DNA from 2 places in the Oceanobacillus sp. HCA-5259 genome. Region 2 is predicted to be linked to the other one. Evidence: predicted binding sites of a transcription regulator. Region 2 holds the regulator's gene; the other holds the start of a gene.
What was found. Region 2 encodes Rex, which represses fermentation and respiration genes when NADH is low (regulators of the CRP and FNR family bind a similar motif). Its sites were predicted from a motif close to TTGTGAAATATTTCACAA; they were not measured.
Positions count from the first base shown of each region.

Region 1: a site for Rex is predicted at 2,457-2,474, ahead of pflB (formate C-acetyltransferase). Genes of this name have one in related genera too.

Region 1 is NZ_JBBKBV010000046.1:14,315-23,215, reverse strand. It holds gene pflA (pyruvate formate-lyase-activating protein) at 1-98, opposite strand, end outside; gene pflB (formate C-acetyltransferase) at 141-2,384, opposite strand; gene WKU33_RS17255 (hypothetical protein) at 2,638-2,964, opposite strand; gene WKU33_RS17250 (tripartite tricarboxylate transporter permease) at 2,994-4,349, opposite strand; gene WKU33_RS17245 (hypothetical protein) at 4,349-4,768, opposite strand; gene WKU33_RS17240 (YdcF family protein) at 5,028-5,663, opposite strand; gene WKU33_RS17235 (MFS transporter) at 5,668-6,882, opposite strand; gene WKU33_RS17230 (vWA domain-containing protein) at 7,047-8,901, opposite strand, start outside.
Region 2 is NZ_JBBKBV010000041.1:7,281-16,181, reverse strand. It holds gene WKU33_RS16500 (hypothetical protein) at 1-198, opposite strand, end outside; gene WKU33_RS16495 (hypothetical protein) at 293-580, shown strand; gene WKU33_RS16490 (hypothetical protein) at 755-1,156, opposite strand; gene groL (chaperonin GroEL) at 1,696-3,327, opposite strand; gene groES (co-chaperone GroES) at 3,550-3,834, opposite strand; gene WKU33_RS16475 (CPBP family intramembrane glutamic endopeptidase) at 4,279-4,995, shown strand; gene WKU33_RS16470 (hypothetical protein) at 5,047-5,979, opposite strand; gene WKU33_RS16465 (redox-sensing transcriptional repressor Rex) at 6,193-6,828, opposite strand; gene WKU33_RS16460 (ABC-F family ATP-binding cassette domain-containing protein) at 6,975-8,897, shown strand.

The DNA.
Region 1 (8,901 bases), on a different contig from region 2:
TGGCAACGGAGCGGACAGCCCTGTGTAAAAATAATATAGCGCAGTCCTGGTCCATCTACCGTTCCGAACGTTTCGACTGAATGAATTCTTCCTTGCATATTACTACCTCCCTTTCATTTCGCTTGCCTTCTCATTTGCTTTTATCTGCTTTCATGGAATGTTCGGTTAATCACTTCAATTTGCTGTTCTCTTGTCAGCTTAATAAAGTTAACGGCATAACCGGATACTCGGATGGTGAGCTGCGGATATTGCTCTGGGTGTTCCATCGCATCGAGCAATGTTTCCCGGTCAAATACGTTCACATTCAAGTGGTGACCTTCCTTATTTGCGTAACCGTCCAACATTGCGACAAGGTTCATGACCCGAGTATCTTCATCCTTACCTAATGCTCTCGGTACGATAGAAAATGTATTACTAATGCCGTCCAGTGATTCTTCATAAGGTAACTTAGCAACGGAAAGTAATGACGCTAGAGCACCATTCTTATCTCTGCCGTGCATTGGGTTCGCACCTGGCGCAAAGGCTTCTCCTGCTTTTCTGCCATCTGGTGTATTACCAGTTTTCTTCCCGTACACGACATTGGATGTAATCGTCAGCACCGATTGAGTTGGCACTGCATCACGATATGTTTTATAATGCTTGATTTTTTCCATAAATGTTCTTACAAGGTAAACTGCAATATCATCCACACGGTTGTCATTATTTCCGTATTTCGGGAAATCTCCTTCGATTTCATAATCGACGACAAGCCCTGCTTCATTGCGGATTGTTTTTACTTTTGCATGTTTAATCGCACTTAAGGAGTCGGCTGCAACGGATAGACCTGCAATCCCGCAAGCCATTGTACGTAAAACTTCTTTATCATGTAATGCCATTTCAATTCGTTCATAGCTGTATTTATCATGCATGAAATGGATGATATTTAAAGTGTTCACATAAATCTTCGCCAGCCATTCCATCATATCATCATATTTTTCCATGACTTCATCATAATCCAAGTACTCTGTATTGATTGGGGCATATGGTGGAGCAACTTGTACTTCAGATACTTCATCTTTTCCGCCATTTATCGCGTAAAGGAGTGCTTTCGCTAAGTTAGCCCTGGCACCGAAGAATTGCATTTGTTTCCCAATTGCCATCGCAGACACACAGCAGGCAATTCCATAGTCATCGCCATAAATTGGACGCATAATATCGTCGTTCTCATATTGGATTGCACTTGATTTAATTGACATCTTCGCACAATATTTTTTAAAGTTCTCCGGTAATTGCTCGGACCAAAGGACGGTTAAGTTCGGCTCAGGTGCCGGTCCAAGATTATCTAACGTATGCAAGAAACGGAAAGAACTCTTTGTAACGAGTGGTCTTCCGTCATTTGCAATCCCGCCGATGGATTCCGTTACCCATGTCGGGTCACCACTGAACAGTTCATTATAATCCGGTGTTCTTGAGAATTTGACGATTCGCAGTTTCATTACGAAATGGTCGACTAACTCTTGTGCTTCCTCTTCTGTCAAAATACCATTTTCCAAGTCACGATTTATATAAATATCTAGAAATGTCGACACTCTACCTAAACTCATAGCGGCGCCGTTTTGTTCCTTAATTGCTGCAAGATAACCGAAATATAGCCATTGGAATGCCTCTTGCGCGTTGGTTGCCGGCTTAGAAATGTCGAAGCCATAACTTTCAGCAAGCTGCTTTAATTCATGTAATGCACGTATTTGCTCATTAATTTCTTCACGGTCTCTAATGACTTCTTCACTCATCATGCCATTTGCACCAACTGAACGAAGCTGTTCTTGTTTATCCTCGATTAAACGATCGACCCCATATAATGCAACCCGGCGGTAGTCACCTATAATCCGTCCACGCCCGTAAGCATCTGGGAGTCCTGTAATAATACCAGCTCTTCTTGCTGCACGGATTTCAGGAGTATATGCATCAAATACACCTTGGTTATGCGTTTTACGATACTCTGTGAAAATATGCTTTACTTCCTCATCCACCTCGAATCCATAAGCTTTGGCAGCATCAACCGCCATCCGAATTCCTCCAAAAGGCTGAAGGGATCGCTTGAACGGAGCATCAGTTTGTACACCGACAACTTTTTCTTTTGATTGATCCAAATATCCTGGACCATGTGACGTTATCGTGGATACAACTTTCGTATCCATATCGTATACTCCACCATTTTCTCGCTCTTTACTTGTTAATTCCATCACATGATCCCATAACTCAACTGTTGACTTTGTTGGTCCTGCCAAGAAACTTTCATCTTCCATATAGGGTGTAAAGTTGTTCACAATAAAGTCACGCACATCGATTTCAGTTTCCCATTTTCCACCGGTAAATTGAAGTTTTTCCTTTGTTTCAGTTGCCATTTTCATCAACCTCCTGGATTGGTGTTCATCATTACTTATTGTTTAATAAAGCTATAATGATCAGCCACTCATTTGTTCAATGACTCACATTTAATTACATGTTCATTATATCACATAGGTCGATGATTTTGCACTGTATTATACGTGAAATTGTGACAAAATGGTAAATTTAGATGTGCAGGGGCTTTTAAAAAACGAATCAATCAGCTAGTAAAACATGATCTTTGGCTTAATGAAGTTAGCTCGCGGCATGCTACCACAAAACCATCAGTTGCACATAAATTTGCACCACAACATAAAGTACAAGCGCATATTTCCAATTAAACCTGATTCCATTTTTAAAGCCGCTCAAACCATTCGCCCCACTTAACGTAATTACGGGCATAATTAATGGTGAAAGTAAAATGGAAATCGCACTTCCTGACGTGACGGCGAGTACAATGATTTCTGGAGGATAAGGTAAATCAAGGTTTCCGAAGAATCCACCGACAAGAACCATCACCGTCAATGGTCCGAGACCGAAGAATCCAAGAATGATGGGACAGGGGGTCAGAGCAAATGTCCCAGTCAGGTGGGACATTTGCTCTGACCCCCTTGTCCCGCTTTCTATTATAATCCTAGTAATGTTGAGATGATCCAGCTGGATCCGTAAAATACCATGAACTGGACTCCGACGCCTACTCCGAGAAAACGGTTCAGCATTCCGCCGACCATGGCCATGGCAAAGGTGACGAATACCGCAACTAGTCCGCCTTCGTAAAATGCAAGCAGACATACGATCCCTATAAACATTGCAATAATTGCTTCCTGATTAATTCGTTTCAACACGAGCACCGTTGCTTTTCGCGCATAATTCATTGAAAATGGATAAGCAATGATGGATGCAACAATCAATCCGATTAAACCATAAATGAAGAAATCCATCGGTACCATCAACGTATGCAGATTATGTACCGGTTCTGTCGTGTATACCGGTGGTGCGTTAAATAACGCTTGAGCCGGCCCAATCGCAACCGGGCTAAGTGGAATTCCAAACGCAATAAGCGGGATAAGCGTTTCCGCAACATAAGTCGATTCCGTTACTGCGTTCATCGTAGCAAGACTAGTTGTCGATTTTTTATATTGCCCTTTCACCCTCGAACCAACAATTTCTCCCATTAGTGATGTCATTCCAACTGGGCTAAGTGCAAACGTTAATGATGAAAGGAAAGACGTCCCCCCTACCACAGCTGTCTGTTTTTTCGTTAATACTTTAAACGGGTTTGGGAAATATCCGGACCAAGACTTCTGCTCAGGGGCAAGCTTATATTCATTCTTTTTCGTCCGTTCTATGTTGGGGCGTGCACTACGGGAAGTCGCGAGTAATATATCCGTTAACATCGGCCCAATCGCAATTCCTAGAAAGAAACTGATGGACAAGCCGCTCCCTAATATTGATGTACTGACTAAATTCAAGCCTTGAATAATTAAAGCTAGGGGAACAATGAGCAGAATACTAACCCAACGTCCTTTTGAAACATACCCGATCAATACGGCAGCTAGAGTAAATATAATACCTGCATTATCCTGGAAAAATGTCCCGAATTGACTTAAGAATACAGCGAATAATAATGCAATGGGAAGGGCAATGAATGCACCAATAATTCCACCCGAAATCATTTTTCTAAGGGCGATATGGGGTAAACCAATGCGGCGCATAAAGTTCGCGTGCTCAAGCATCGGAGCTGCCGTCGTGTCTCCCGGGACCCCCATTAATGCGGTCGGAATTGCATGCGTCAAGTGCTTTGCAAGTACTGCCGACATAAAGAATGCAAACACTGCTTCAGGTGGCGCACCAAGTAACACGACAATTAACGTTGCCGGTACCATAACCGCCGTTTCGTCTGATCCTGAAATAAGACCTATTAAAGTAAATATGACTCCCGCAACAATTGCGAGTAGTATCGCAAGTAATAATACATTCATTAATGCTCTTCCCTCTTTTCTTCCATAAACATGTCATAGATTCCTTGCTCTTTCATTTCTTGTGCTGTTACGGGATCATTCAATATCGCTTCCCGTTCCTCTTCAATATCGAATTGCAGTTTTTGATACACTGCGGTAAGCTCAGCACTCGTATTTGGAGTCTCATTCAGTATCCGCTTTGGTTTGAATAATAATGTATTGATTAGAAGTGCGATTAAACTTCCCGCAATTCCGAGCAGTAGAGAATAGGACTTCACCATTTGTTCAGGTGCAATATGGGGAAATATTTGTTTTCCAATAAAGAAACCAATTAAACTTAAGGAAATACTGAGACTAATTGTCGCAATAAGATGCTTGCCATAAACAGTATCTCCAATTACCTCAACATAGGATTCCTTGTTCTTCTGTTGTTGCGCCATTTTATTTCTCCTTTCTTCTTAGCTGTTTTCAGTATGCCCATGCTCTTGTTTTGTGATAAACTAAACAAGTCGGTGAAAATAAATTTCATCATCCATTCAACAAGATTGAATATTAAGAAACTTTGTTGAATAGAATATTTTTAGATAGCTTGCTGCACACCATTTGATTATACCTAGGTTTGTTGAAAAATGTAAAGTAATATTAATAGATCATGGGATAGACAGAAAAAAGTGGGACAGGTTGACCCCGTGTCCCACTTTATTTCATTTGGAATTGTTCTAATAGGAAGTAATGTGCTAGTTTCATATATTCCGTTGTGACGCGTTGGATATCTTCTCGGTCCTTGTACCATCCTCGTGCCTGATACGGATTGTACGGTGTTGGGGATGAGTAGATTGTAATGCCTTTATCATTCAAAGCTTTATTGAAAATTAACTTCGCGCGGTAGGAATGGAATTTGGATGTCGTCAAAATCAAATGATCGATTTCCGTGTGATTCTGTACATATTTTCTCACTGCCAGCGCTTCATCTTTCGTACTTTCTGCATCGCCAGGGATGATCGTTATCTTTTCTTCCGGAACACCAGAATCTGTTAAAATTCTTTTACTTAATTCAGCATCCCCTGGAATGGTAATATTTTTTTCTTCTAATAATTCACGTCCCTCAAGATGAGACTGCACCATCCATATTTGATCCGCTTTTTCGTTTTCATAAAGTTCAAGTGCACCAAGGGCCCGGTCGCCGACACTTCCCATCAACAGTACTAACACTGTTTGCTCAACATCTTCCAAATCATCTTCCGTTACAAGCAACTCCCCGCCATAGCGGAAAAACAAAAGAACAATCGTGACGAGTAATATGAATAATAGAATCAGCAAATATCGCTTTTTCAATCTGTTACTCGGAAACATATCCTGCGTGCCCCAATTCCCGGTTGATTTCTCTTAATTTCTCATCGGACGGAAGCATTACTGTCAATAAACCAAGTAATGGCAAAAATGACACAATAATCATTGTAGGATTTAAGCCAATCCAGTCAATTAAACTTCCGAAAAATACAGAACCGACTGCTCCCATTCCAAATGCAAGACCGACAATTAAACCTGACATCGTGCCAACTTTCCCTGGTACCATTTCCTGACCATATACTACGGCAACTGAGAAACTTGACAGGATAAGCGTTCCAATTATTCCGATCAAAATAAGTGCTACGAGCGGGCCGACATATGGGAGTATGATGGTTAACGGCACGGGAGCAAGTAAGGAACCCATAATAACCGCTTTTTTCCCAAAACGGTCAGCGAGAGGACCACCGATAAATGTACCAATCGCTCCAGTTAGAAGAAACACAAAAATAAAGGTTTGTGATTCGGCGATAGAGACACCGTAATTTTGAATCGCGTAAAAGGCATAATAATTTGAAATCGCACTATGATACAAAGAGCGAACGAACACAACAAATACGAGTAAAATCACGGCATTGCGAATAACTTTCGGCAGTTTTTGCTTTTGTTTTGTCTCTGTAGATTTCTTTTCCTTTTTCGTTGCTTTCTTCACGACTTCTATTTGGCCGGCGTACCACCTAGATATGTAGACAAGGAACATGGAAGCGATAAACGCAACAAGTACAAACCAAATCGCACCGAATTGCCCCATCGGTACAAGAACAAGTGCAGTAATAATAGGTGCAAGCGCTTGTCCACTGTTTCCCCCCACTTGATAAATTGATTGTGCAAGTCCCCGCTTATTCCCTGCTGCAAGATAGGCAACGCGCGAACCTTCTGGGTGAAAGACTGCTGAACCTAATCCGATTAAGACAACACTGATTAAAATTGTAGGAAGGTTCGGTGCAAATGCAAGACCAAGCATCCCGAACATACTTGACAGCAAACCTAATGGCAGGGCATAAGGCATTGGGCGCCGGTCTGTGTACATCCCGACAACCGGCTGCATGACAGATGCGACCATGTTTAACGTAAAGGTAATAAACCCGAGCTGTGTGAACGTCAGTCCAAGTGACCGTTCTAAAATTGGAAACATTGCCGGAATAACAGCCTGCAAAGAATCATTCAACAGATGAGTGAGGCCAATAATAAATAAAATCGAGTACATCGTTTTGTTCTGTGTCTGTAACTTAACAGCTGATTGCTTCGCCAATATGTATCGCTTCTTTCTATAATATTCATTCTATTTTACATATTATAACATAGTGGGACATTGGGGTCAGAGTAATTGTCCCAAAATGTGGGACAATTACTCTGACCCCAATGTCCCGCTCAAATGGTTTTAAGTAGGAGCTTTTTCAAGAGGGTGCTGAAGTGTTCGGGTAGTTCTGCGACGGTTGGTACCATGATTCGTTCTTTGCCGTAAATATTTTGCATCGTGAATTCGTCTTTTTCCTCGATTACCCCTTCTGCGAGGAACATTCCGATGACATCCATTCCTTTTTTCCTAGCTTCCGATACAGCTACATGCGTATCGACAATTCCGTTCTGGTCATAGCCGCTCGCTGCAGGCTCTCCATCAGAGAATACGAGTAAGAATTTATTTTTCTCGCGCCGGGCTTCAAGCGCCTCTACTGCCACGCGAATACTGAAACCATCCCGATTATCCTCTTCCGCTTCCAATTGCAGGATTTTCGCCCCATTATTTGCGTACAATGAATCCGTATGGGAATGGATTATATGGAAATAGTTCGGCAAATATCCCGGTCTTACTTCATTCGCATCTTCCCAGAAACCAATAATAGAATGAGGAATCTTCAATTCTTTCAATACTTCATGAAACAGAATTATTCCCTTCTTCGTCTCTTCCATTTTCCCAAGCATCGAAGCTGAGCAATCAACAAGCAACGTAAACACTGCATCAAACTCATTCGATTCTTCATTTTTCTTATAAAAGATCCGCGGATTATCTTCCAGGACTACAGATAGCAGCTTATTCGATAAGCGACCAATAAGTAAATCTTTCCGAGGATTCGTCTGTTTATGCTCGATTGTTTTACGAATGGTATTGGCAAGCCTGCGCTGATACATTTCAATCGAAGCAACATATTCCCGGTACAGCTCCTGATCTTCTGGACTCGGCACTTCAGCTTCCTTCACAATCTTTACAGCATCCGTATTTTCTTCCCCATAGACAGACTCATTACCTTGTTTTTCATCTTGTGCACTTTGTTCATCTAGTGCTTCCATTTTCGAATAATCGTTCTGCTTACTTTCCCCGGCCGCACCTTGAATACTTGCTAGCGCCTGATCGGCATCTTCGGTTTCTCTTACCCCTCCACCCAGCATACTCGATTTCGCCCCTTGCTCAAGCTCGAACTGCAAGAAGTTCTGCTTGCGGTCTTCGTTCTCACTCTCCCTGTGCCAAGTGGAAAATGTTTCATCAAAATACTCGCTCTCTTCCTTATTCACGTCTTCTACATCATCATTCGCGAGTTCATCAGTACGCGTCAGTTCATCAAATAACGTATTTTTCTCATACCGCTTAATCTCACTCACTGGAAAAATAAAATACTCATTGATGGAATCTTCCTCATATAGCCCACTTAGACGAAATACAATTTTTTCACAGATTTCCGTAATATCCCTAGTCGTTTCCGCTTCATAAATGGAATAAAGCATGGGTTTCAATATCTCAAGATTTTCCTCTGCTCGTTCTGTCGCCCATCCGAAATCCGGATCAGGATGATTAGACTGAATGAGTAAATAAATAAGGCAAAACAATTCATCCAATCCTCGGCTGCGCGTGACATTGGCAGATACTTGCCTTGTGAAGAAATGCTGGAAATACTTTCTGCGTGTCTGGAAAATTGCAACCGTCCCCGGGCGCTCTTTTTTAATTATTTCCTCTAGGCGGATATCTTCAAATAGAGCAAATAGCTGAGTTGCAAACTTTGTCAGATGCGATTCCTCAATATTTCGCAGATATTCCTGCATTTCAGGTATATGAGAATATCGCATCGTACCAATTGCGCGAAGATAGACATCACTTTTCAAGCCGGCTACTTGTGTTTCCAAATCAAGCTTTTCCCAGAACCTGCTTCCCGTCACTTTTTCATCAACAAGATTCACTCCAGCACCAAAACCATATTCAAATTTCAATTCTGCAAAGCCGGATAACACGCTC
Region 2 (8,901 bases):
GCTCAAATGAGGTTTTTGCTGTAATATTCCAATTGTTTTTCCATCCCAAAGAAGTGGAACAACAAGGAAAAGAATAAAAAAGCAAATCGATTTATAAACAAATTCTGCAAATCCGTTTGTTAAAAAGAGTCCAGCTGCAAGAGACCAGCTAATCTTAATTAACAGATAGTCTATAATCACAGCCAATAATTGCGACAATGGAGGTACCAAAGAACTTTCTTTTATTTTTTCACCCTTGGCAATCAGGTTCTTTCGAGATGGAAACAGAACAAATATACTGCGTTTTAAACTAATGAATATCGATGGAAGAGCACCTGCGTGGCAGTCCTTGCTGAAAAGATCCTTTGCGCTATATTTACCTTTAGCAACATCATGGATCCTAAATATATTTACTAGTATCGAGTTGGATATAAATTCAAACCTTTATCCTTATCACGTATGGACCACTGTGATTATATTTGCATTTCTCATCATGATCTGGGCCGTATTATTTATCCATACGATGATCATCCTTATTAAAAGAGGGAAACGGAACTTTTACTTTGACTATGTAGCGGATTTAGTACCAAGGAAAAAATAAATCTAATCCAAAACTGCAAACCCCACCCCGGGATTTGCTGTTATTTTTTTAGAGATTATTAAAAAGTCCAGTGAAAATGACACTTCGCATATCTAAGTTGGCTAAGGCTGTTTTTAGTCGGCCTTCCTCTCATTCATTTCTTGCGCGTCGGAAGTTCGTGGCGGTGCGCACCATTTATTCTTGCGCTTTTCTAAACAGCTCCTCCACTTCGGAAAACTTTTCCTCATAGGTTTCTTGATTAATATCATACAAATCAAAGTAGATATCCCCTTGTTCATCTGAAATATCTAAATAGCTTTTCCTAAATTCCTTGCTAAAATCAAGATAAATATGTTGTTCTAATATTCCTTCTTCATGAAGATATTTTAATGTATATTTTAAATTCTCACTTTGTCTGTACGTTTTTTCTTTTTGAAAACTTATAATTGGGTATTTTTCAGAAAGTTTATCGAAAGCATCAAGAATTGCAGTTTCAAATTGTTGGCTCAGATTGTCTGAGATAAGCTTTTTTCCACCTTTTTGAATACCAGAATAAATAAAGTTAGTTAGTAAATTTTGTATCATAGGATTCGTCATTAATTCTAACACTTTAATCACACTCTCTTATATTAATATTTAATGACATTTTATCTTACATTCTTTAAATAATAATCTCAAATTTTTCCCTTACTCGCTTTTGCAATCATCTATTATTATTCAATTATCCATTAGCAGGATATATATGGGTTAGTGTTCTAAATCTTTGTAATGGTGCAGCATTCTCAAGTAGTGCATATTGAAGCTCATTACGTAGAGAGAAAAGAAGATTAATTAAAATAGAATGACTTTATGCATAGATTGACAAGAGTATAAAATTCCTCATTCACTAAGACATACGTATGCCTCTTTTCTTGACATGGCCACAATTGACTTGGAAGAAACTATGGATAGATTTGGTCATACTCCAGAAAGTAACAACAAGAAATATTTATCTCGCGTTACAAAGCAATAGAAAAAAGAGGCTTCTCAAAAGTTTGATCAACTTATGAGAAGCCTACTACTTTAATGTATCGAATGTTAGCCAATCATTCTCATTTAACTCAAAAACCCTTATATATCAAGATGTTAGACGGCTATCACATCATGCCGCCCATTCCACCCATACCGCCCATATCAGGCATTCCGCCGCCAGCGTTTTCTTCTGGCTGGTCAGCAACTACAGCTTCAGTAGTCAAGAACATAGCTGCTACAGATGCTGCGTTTTGTAGTGCAGAACGTGTAACTTTTGCAGGGTCTACGATACCAGCTTCAATCATGTTTACCCAGTCGTTTGTAGCTGCGTTGAAGCCGATGCCGTTTTCTTCGCCTTTCAAGCGCTCAACGACGATGGAGCCTTCAAGACCTGCGTTGTCTGCGATTTGACGAACTGGTTCTTCGATTGCGCGAAGTACGATATTAACACCAGTTGCTTCGTCACCTTCAAGCTCTAGTTCGTTAACTTTCTTGTAAACTTCAAGAAGTGCAGTACCTCCACCAGCAACAATTCCTTCTTCTACTGCTGCACGTGTAGAGTTCAGTGCGTCTTCGATACGAAGTTTACGTTCTTTCAATTCTGTTTCAGTTGCAGCTCCTACTTTAATTACTGCAACACCGCCTGCTAATTTCGCAAGACGCTCTTGTAGTTTTTCTTTATCGAATTCAGAAGTAGTTTCTTCTACTTGTGCACGGATTTGTGCTACGCGGCCTGCGATTTGGTCTGGGCTGCCAGAACCTTCAACGATTGTTGTGTTTTCTTTTGTAACAACAACCTTAGCAGCGCGTCCAAGTTGTTCGATTGTAGTGCTCTTCAAGTCAAGTCCTAAATCTTCTGTAATTACTTCACCACCAGTTAGTATAGCGATGTCTTCAAGCATTGCTTTACGACGGTCACCGAATCCTGGTGCTTTAACCGCAACTGCGTTAAATGTTCCGCGAAGTTTGTTCACAACTAATGTTGCTAGTGCTTCACCTTCTACATCTTCTGCGATAAGAAGTAATGGCTTGCCTTGTTGAACAACTTCTTCAAGAACTGGTAGTACTTCTTGGATGTTACTGATTTTCTTATCTGTAATTAGGATATATGGATCTTCTAGAACTGCTTCCATTTTATCTTGGTCTGTTACCATGTACGGGGAAGCATATCCGCGGTCAAATTGCATACCTTCTACAACGTCAAGCTCTGTATTGAAACCTCTTGACTCTTCAATCGTGATCACGCCGTCTTTCCCAACGCGCTCCATCGATTCAGCAATTAGCTCTCCTACTTCTTCATCGTTAGCAGAAATTGCTGCAACTTGTGCGATAGACTCTTTGTTCTCTACAGACTTGGAAACATTTTTTAATTCTTCTACTGCTGCTTGAACAGCTTTTTCAATACCGCGGCGGATACCTACTGGGTTTGCACCAGAAGTTACGTTTTTCAGTCCTTCGCGGATCATTGCTTGTGCAAGAACTGTAGCTGTTGTTGTACCGTCCCCTGCTACATCGTTCGTTTTAGATGCTACTTCAGATACGAGCTGTGCACCCATGTTTTCGAATGCATCTTCCAGTTCGATTTCTTTTGCGATTGTTACACCGTCGTTCGTGATTAGAGGTGCACCGAATTTCTTATCTAATACAACGTTACGTCCTTTTGGTCCAAGGGTAACTTTCACTGCATCTGCTAATGTATCTACCCCACGAGCTATTGCACGACGTGCGTCTTCACTAAATTTAATATCTTTTGCCATGGTTACATTTCCTCCCTAAATTCTATTATTAAAGGTTGTTCAAAAAGTCCGGTAAAAATGACACTTTGAGAAAAAGAGGTTCTACTAAAACCGTCCACGTCCCGTGCTAGTGTCGGTGTTGCAAAACGAATCGCATACTTAGCCGACCTCGGTCCTTTTATCCTCCTTTTTGAACACTCTATTGATATATGTTTTAAGTTTCTTAAGTATAAGTTAATTGAGTTATGAAATAACAGCTAGAATATCACTTTCTCGTAGAATCAAATATTCTTTCCCGCCGTATTTCACTTCTGTTCCAGCAAACTTAGAGAAAATAATGCGGTCTCCTTCAGACACTTCCAGTGCAATCTTTTCACCACTGTCTGTTACACGGCCAGAACCTACTGCTACTACATTACCTTCTTGTGGTTTTTCCTGTGCAGAGTCTGGAAGTACAATTCCGCTTGCTGTTGTTTCTTCTTGCTCTACAAGTTCGATAACAACACGATCTCCTAATGGTTTAATCATCTAGAACTCCTCCTTGATTCTAAAGTTTTTATATTTTTGTTAGCACTCACTTCGCTCGAGTGCTAACTCCAATTATTATAATAAGTAATAAGTCAAAAAAATGCAAGCGATGTATGTTTAATTTTTGTGATTTTCTATTTTTAACTGGAAAAGGAGCTGGAAATAGATATTAATAAGGATTTGAACATATAATTGGGTAAAGATAAGAATGTAATGGGACAAATGCTCTGACCCCATGTCCCGATTTATGTTAAAATACATTTATGTGAATTTATCACGGATTAACGGTCTGTAATAGCCCCACTTCTAAACATGAGGGAAACCCGATATGTGAAGGTGGGGGATAAACAGTCCGTAAATCCCTGATTCTGTTCAACCAACATTCAGGGGGTAAAGAACGCCCACTGAATGAAGTTTCACTTTATATAGAAGGAGTCGTTGGGTTTGCCGAAAAGATATTGGTATGTGATTGTGACGTATTTGGTTATGCAGTTTTCCGCCCTTCCGGTAGCGTTGTATATGGAATTATATTTCCCCGAAAGTTATTCACAAAATATGATTTATTGGTCGATTTTTAGTTTTACTGCTGGACTGCTCGTTACGTTATGGCTAATGAGGCCAGACATGAAAATGCCAGCACACCGGGATGCTTCCCCCGTTTCTTCCGTTATCCTTTGGTCCATATTTGGGGTGTTTCTAGCCTTCTTTGCTCAAACAATTGCAGCAATGATTGAAATCTTTATTTTCGGCATCCCAGCAGGATCGGAGAACACAATGGGGATTATGGAATATGCCCGGGCAAATATGCTCTTCATTTTGATTCCAGCAATTATTGCGCCAATCCTTGAAGAGATCATTTTTAGAAAGATTATTTTCGGTAGTCTCTATAAGCGCATGAACTTCTTTTTCGCCGCTATACTATCAGCACTCGTCTTTGCTGCTTTTCATGTAGACTTTTCCCATCTTCTTATGTATACAGCAATGGGACTCGTATTTGCTTTCCTTTATGTAAAAACAAAACGGATTATCGTTCCGATTATCGTCCATGCAGGGATGAACTCTTACGTTGTTTATAAGCAGTATAACTTAACACCAGAAGAAATCCAAAAAATGATTGATCAGCTTGAACAGTTGCAGACAATTTTGTTGAGCTGGGTATGAAAAAAAGCGGGATCCTGACGGACTATTCAAACGTCATCTCCCGCTTTTTTATTATATTTCATTTAACATCGTAATGATTTCATCCGTATCTTCAATCGTTTCTTCCATTACCGTATAGCGTACAAGATATAAGTCCTCATCTTTAACGAAAATGCGGCCGATTTCTTCTTGATTTGGTTCTTTTGCATCCCCATCTACACGGAATTGGTACATGACTTCACTTTCCGTTGCATAGAGACGTTCAAAATCAAATTCTCCTGTTGTCATATCTTGTAAGCTTAGCTCCAGCACATCAATGAAATTCGCAAGCCCGCTTCGTTCATTACCATCTTCATAATAATCATAGGTGATGATTGCACTGTAATTCCCTAAGGTTTCCGCAACCGGAATGTATTCAGCGGTTGCTTCCCCTTCCGCTTCATCATAACCGGCAAGCATCCATTCTTCCTCATCAAAAGGAGTAGGAAGACTAGAAATTACTTCCACATAATCTCCAGTCATCTCAACCTCTTCTCTTTCCTCAGGCAGTGGATTGACTTCGAAGATTTCCGACTCATAAATTTTCCATTTACCGTCGTCTGGACGAAGAATATGTTCTCCTCTTGTTTCGTTGTTCTCGAAGTCGCCTGAATCTTTTTCAATCGTACGTTGTGTATAGTGGACGACAGCTTCATCCTCAGATTGTTCTTTCATCTCAAGATCTGCCAACTCGATATCCAATGAATACTCAAAGAACTCAGTGATCGTCTCCTTTGTTGATTCATAAGCAGGAGATTCCCCGTGAATTGTCTCCATATAACCGTCCAAGTCCTTTGCCATCAACGCTTCAACATTATCCTCAAGGACAGCAAAAAATACATCCTCCCCTGCTTCAACCTCTTGCTCTGATTCCGTTTCTTTCTCCTCTGTATTATTCGAGCAAGCTGCTAAAAACAGACAGGAGAGTAAAAGCAATACTCCTGTCCATATTTTACGATTCAACACGTTTTCCCACGCCCCTACTATTTTCTCCCGTTTCACTATCTTTCTTGTTTCTTTATCACGTATTAACGGTCTGTAATACCCCTACCTCTAAACATGAGGGAAGCCCAATATGTAAAGGGGATAAACAGTCCGTAAATACCTGATTCTGTTCAACTAACATTCAGTGGGAGGTAAGGAATTCCCCACTGAATAAAGTTTCACTTTATGTGTGCTCTATTTTGATTGCAATGGATAATGCTTCAAAAAGTAAACAAGTGCCTGTAGTTCAACCGCTAAATCGATATGATGAACGCGCACATCTTCCGGTACTGTAATACGAACAGGTGTGAAGTTCAAGATTCCTTCAATCCCTGCTTTAACTAATTTTTCTGTAATAACATCAGCTTCCGATACAGGTACAGTGAGGATCGCGACAGAGATTCCCTCAATTCTCTCCATCATTTCATCTATCCCGTAAACTGGAACACCCCCGACAATTTGACCGATTTTCTCTTCATCACTATCGAAGGCCATTTTGATTTGGATATTATTATTTTTCGTAAAGTTATAATTTAAAAAGGCGGTACCTAGATTACCGACACCGATTAAAGCAACCTCTGTCGTTTCATGTTGGTCGAGTGTACTGCGGAAAAATCCGAGCAAGTATTCGACATTATAGCCGTAACCTTTCTTTCCTAAAGCGCCGAAGTATGAAAAGTCACGACGGATTGTAGCGGAGTCAACTTTGATTGCTTCTGATAGTTCCTTTGAAGAAACCCGTTTTTTCCCTTGTCGATTCAGATTATTTAAATAGCGATAATATAACGGAAGCCGCTTTGCTGTTGCTTGTGGTATTTTGTTTTGTCTCATATCTGTTCCTCATTTCATTAATAACGATAATAATAGTTATACTTATGTCTATTCTACCAGAAAACGAGCGAAATGTCGTGATTATTTTCACATATAATTTCCTTCTTCTGCTTTTTGCGTTACAATACATATAATGGGGTGAATGTATGATTTTAATGCAAATGAATGGACTTTCGAAATCCTTTGGTTCGGAAACCATTTTATCAAATGTAAAACTTGAAATTAAAGATCTTGATCGAATAGCAATTGTTGGGAGAAACGGGGCTGGGAAATCTACTTTATTAAAAATAATGGCCGGCGAACTTTCTTATGATACCGGGGAACTTATTAAGCCGAAAGAACTTACTATCGGCTACCTTTCACAACATATGGAATTAAAATCCGGCAAGACAATCTGGAATGAGCTTGTCACCGTATTCGACCATTTAAAACAACAAGAAGAGAATTTACGGAAGATAGAAGAGAAATTGCAAGATACTGAGAAGCTTTCAAATGATGAATATCAAAGTTTACTATCAGAGTATGATCGCCTGCAGCACGCTTACGAGACCGGTGGCGGCTATACGTATGAAGCTGAGATTAAGGCAGTATTGAATGGACTCAATTTCCAGGACTATGATTACCATACAATGATTAGTGAACTTAGTGGCGGCCAAAAAACAAGGCTCGCTCTCGGCAAGCTGCTCCTGCAAAAGCCACAACTCCTGCTTCTTGATGAACCGACCAACCATTTAGATATTGAAACATTAGGCTGGCTCGAATCCTATTTAAGCGGGTATCCAGGAGCAGTTGTCATTGTTTCCCATGATCGCTACTTCCTTGATAAAACCGTATCCCTCGTCTATGAAATTTCAAGACATGAGACGAAGAAATATCACGGGACATATAGTAAATTTCTCGAACAAAAAGCAGCCGACTACGAACGGGAACGGAAAGAATTTGAAAAGCAGCAAACAGAAATTAAACGGATGGAAGATTTCGTCCAACGTAATATCGCCCGTGCCTCTACTACGAAACGGGCGCAAAGCAGACGGAAACAGCTTGAACGAATGGAACGGGTGAACAGACCGCTTGGAGACGAGGCTTCTATGTCCTTCTCTTTCGATATAGAAAGAAGAAGTGGAAATGATGTCTTGAAAATAGAAGACCTTTCCCTCCGCTATCCGGATGAAGATGAATATACCTTCAAGCAAGCAAACCTCCGCCTCACCCGCGGCGAACGGGTTGTCCTTATTGGACCGAACGGGGTTGGTAAAACGAGTTTACTTAAGATTCTTATCGGCAAGCTCCAGGCAACGAACGGGTCCTTTGAACTGGGGACAAATGTGAAAATCGGCTACTATGATCAGGAACAGGCGAATCTTTCCTCCAATAAAACAGTCCTGCAGGAATTATGGGATGAATACCCGCTTGTAATGGAAAAAGATATCCGCACGGTACTAGGCAATTTCTTATTTAGTGGAGATGACGTTTTAAAAACGGTCGATCAGTTAAGTGGTGGAGAGAAAGCGAGGCTCGCCCTGGCAAAACTAATGATGCAAAAGGCTAACCTGCTTATACTTGATGAGCCGACAAACCATCTGGACATCGACAGTAAGGAAGTGCTGGAAGCAGCATTAATGGACTATCCTGGTACAATCCTCTTTGTTTCCCATGACCGTTATTTCATTAATCGCATTACAGACCAAGTCGCGAAAATGAGCAAGAACGGGATTAAAGTATACCTAGGGGACTATGATTACTATCTTGAAAAAATAGAAGAAGAAAAAGAGTTCATTAAACTTTCCAAGGAAAAAACGGACAAGCCAAAGATCGATAACAGACGCAGGAGCTTTCAGGAAGAAAAACAGCTGCAAAGTGAGAACAGAAGAAAAGAAAGAAAAATAGCCCAGCTTGAAGTAGCAATTGAAGAAAAAGAATTGGATATCGCAAGGCTCGAGGAGGAAATGACGAAACCTGAAGTCTTCCAAGATCATGAAAAAGCATTAGAATTAACGAAAAAAGTTGATGGGATGAATCAAGAATTGGAAAAACTAATGGAAGAATGGGCCAATTTACAAGATGGATAGAAAC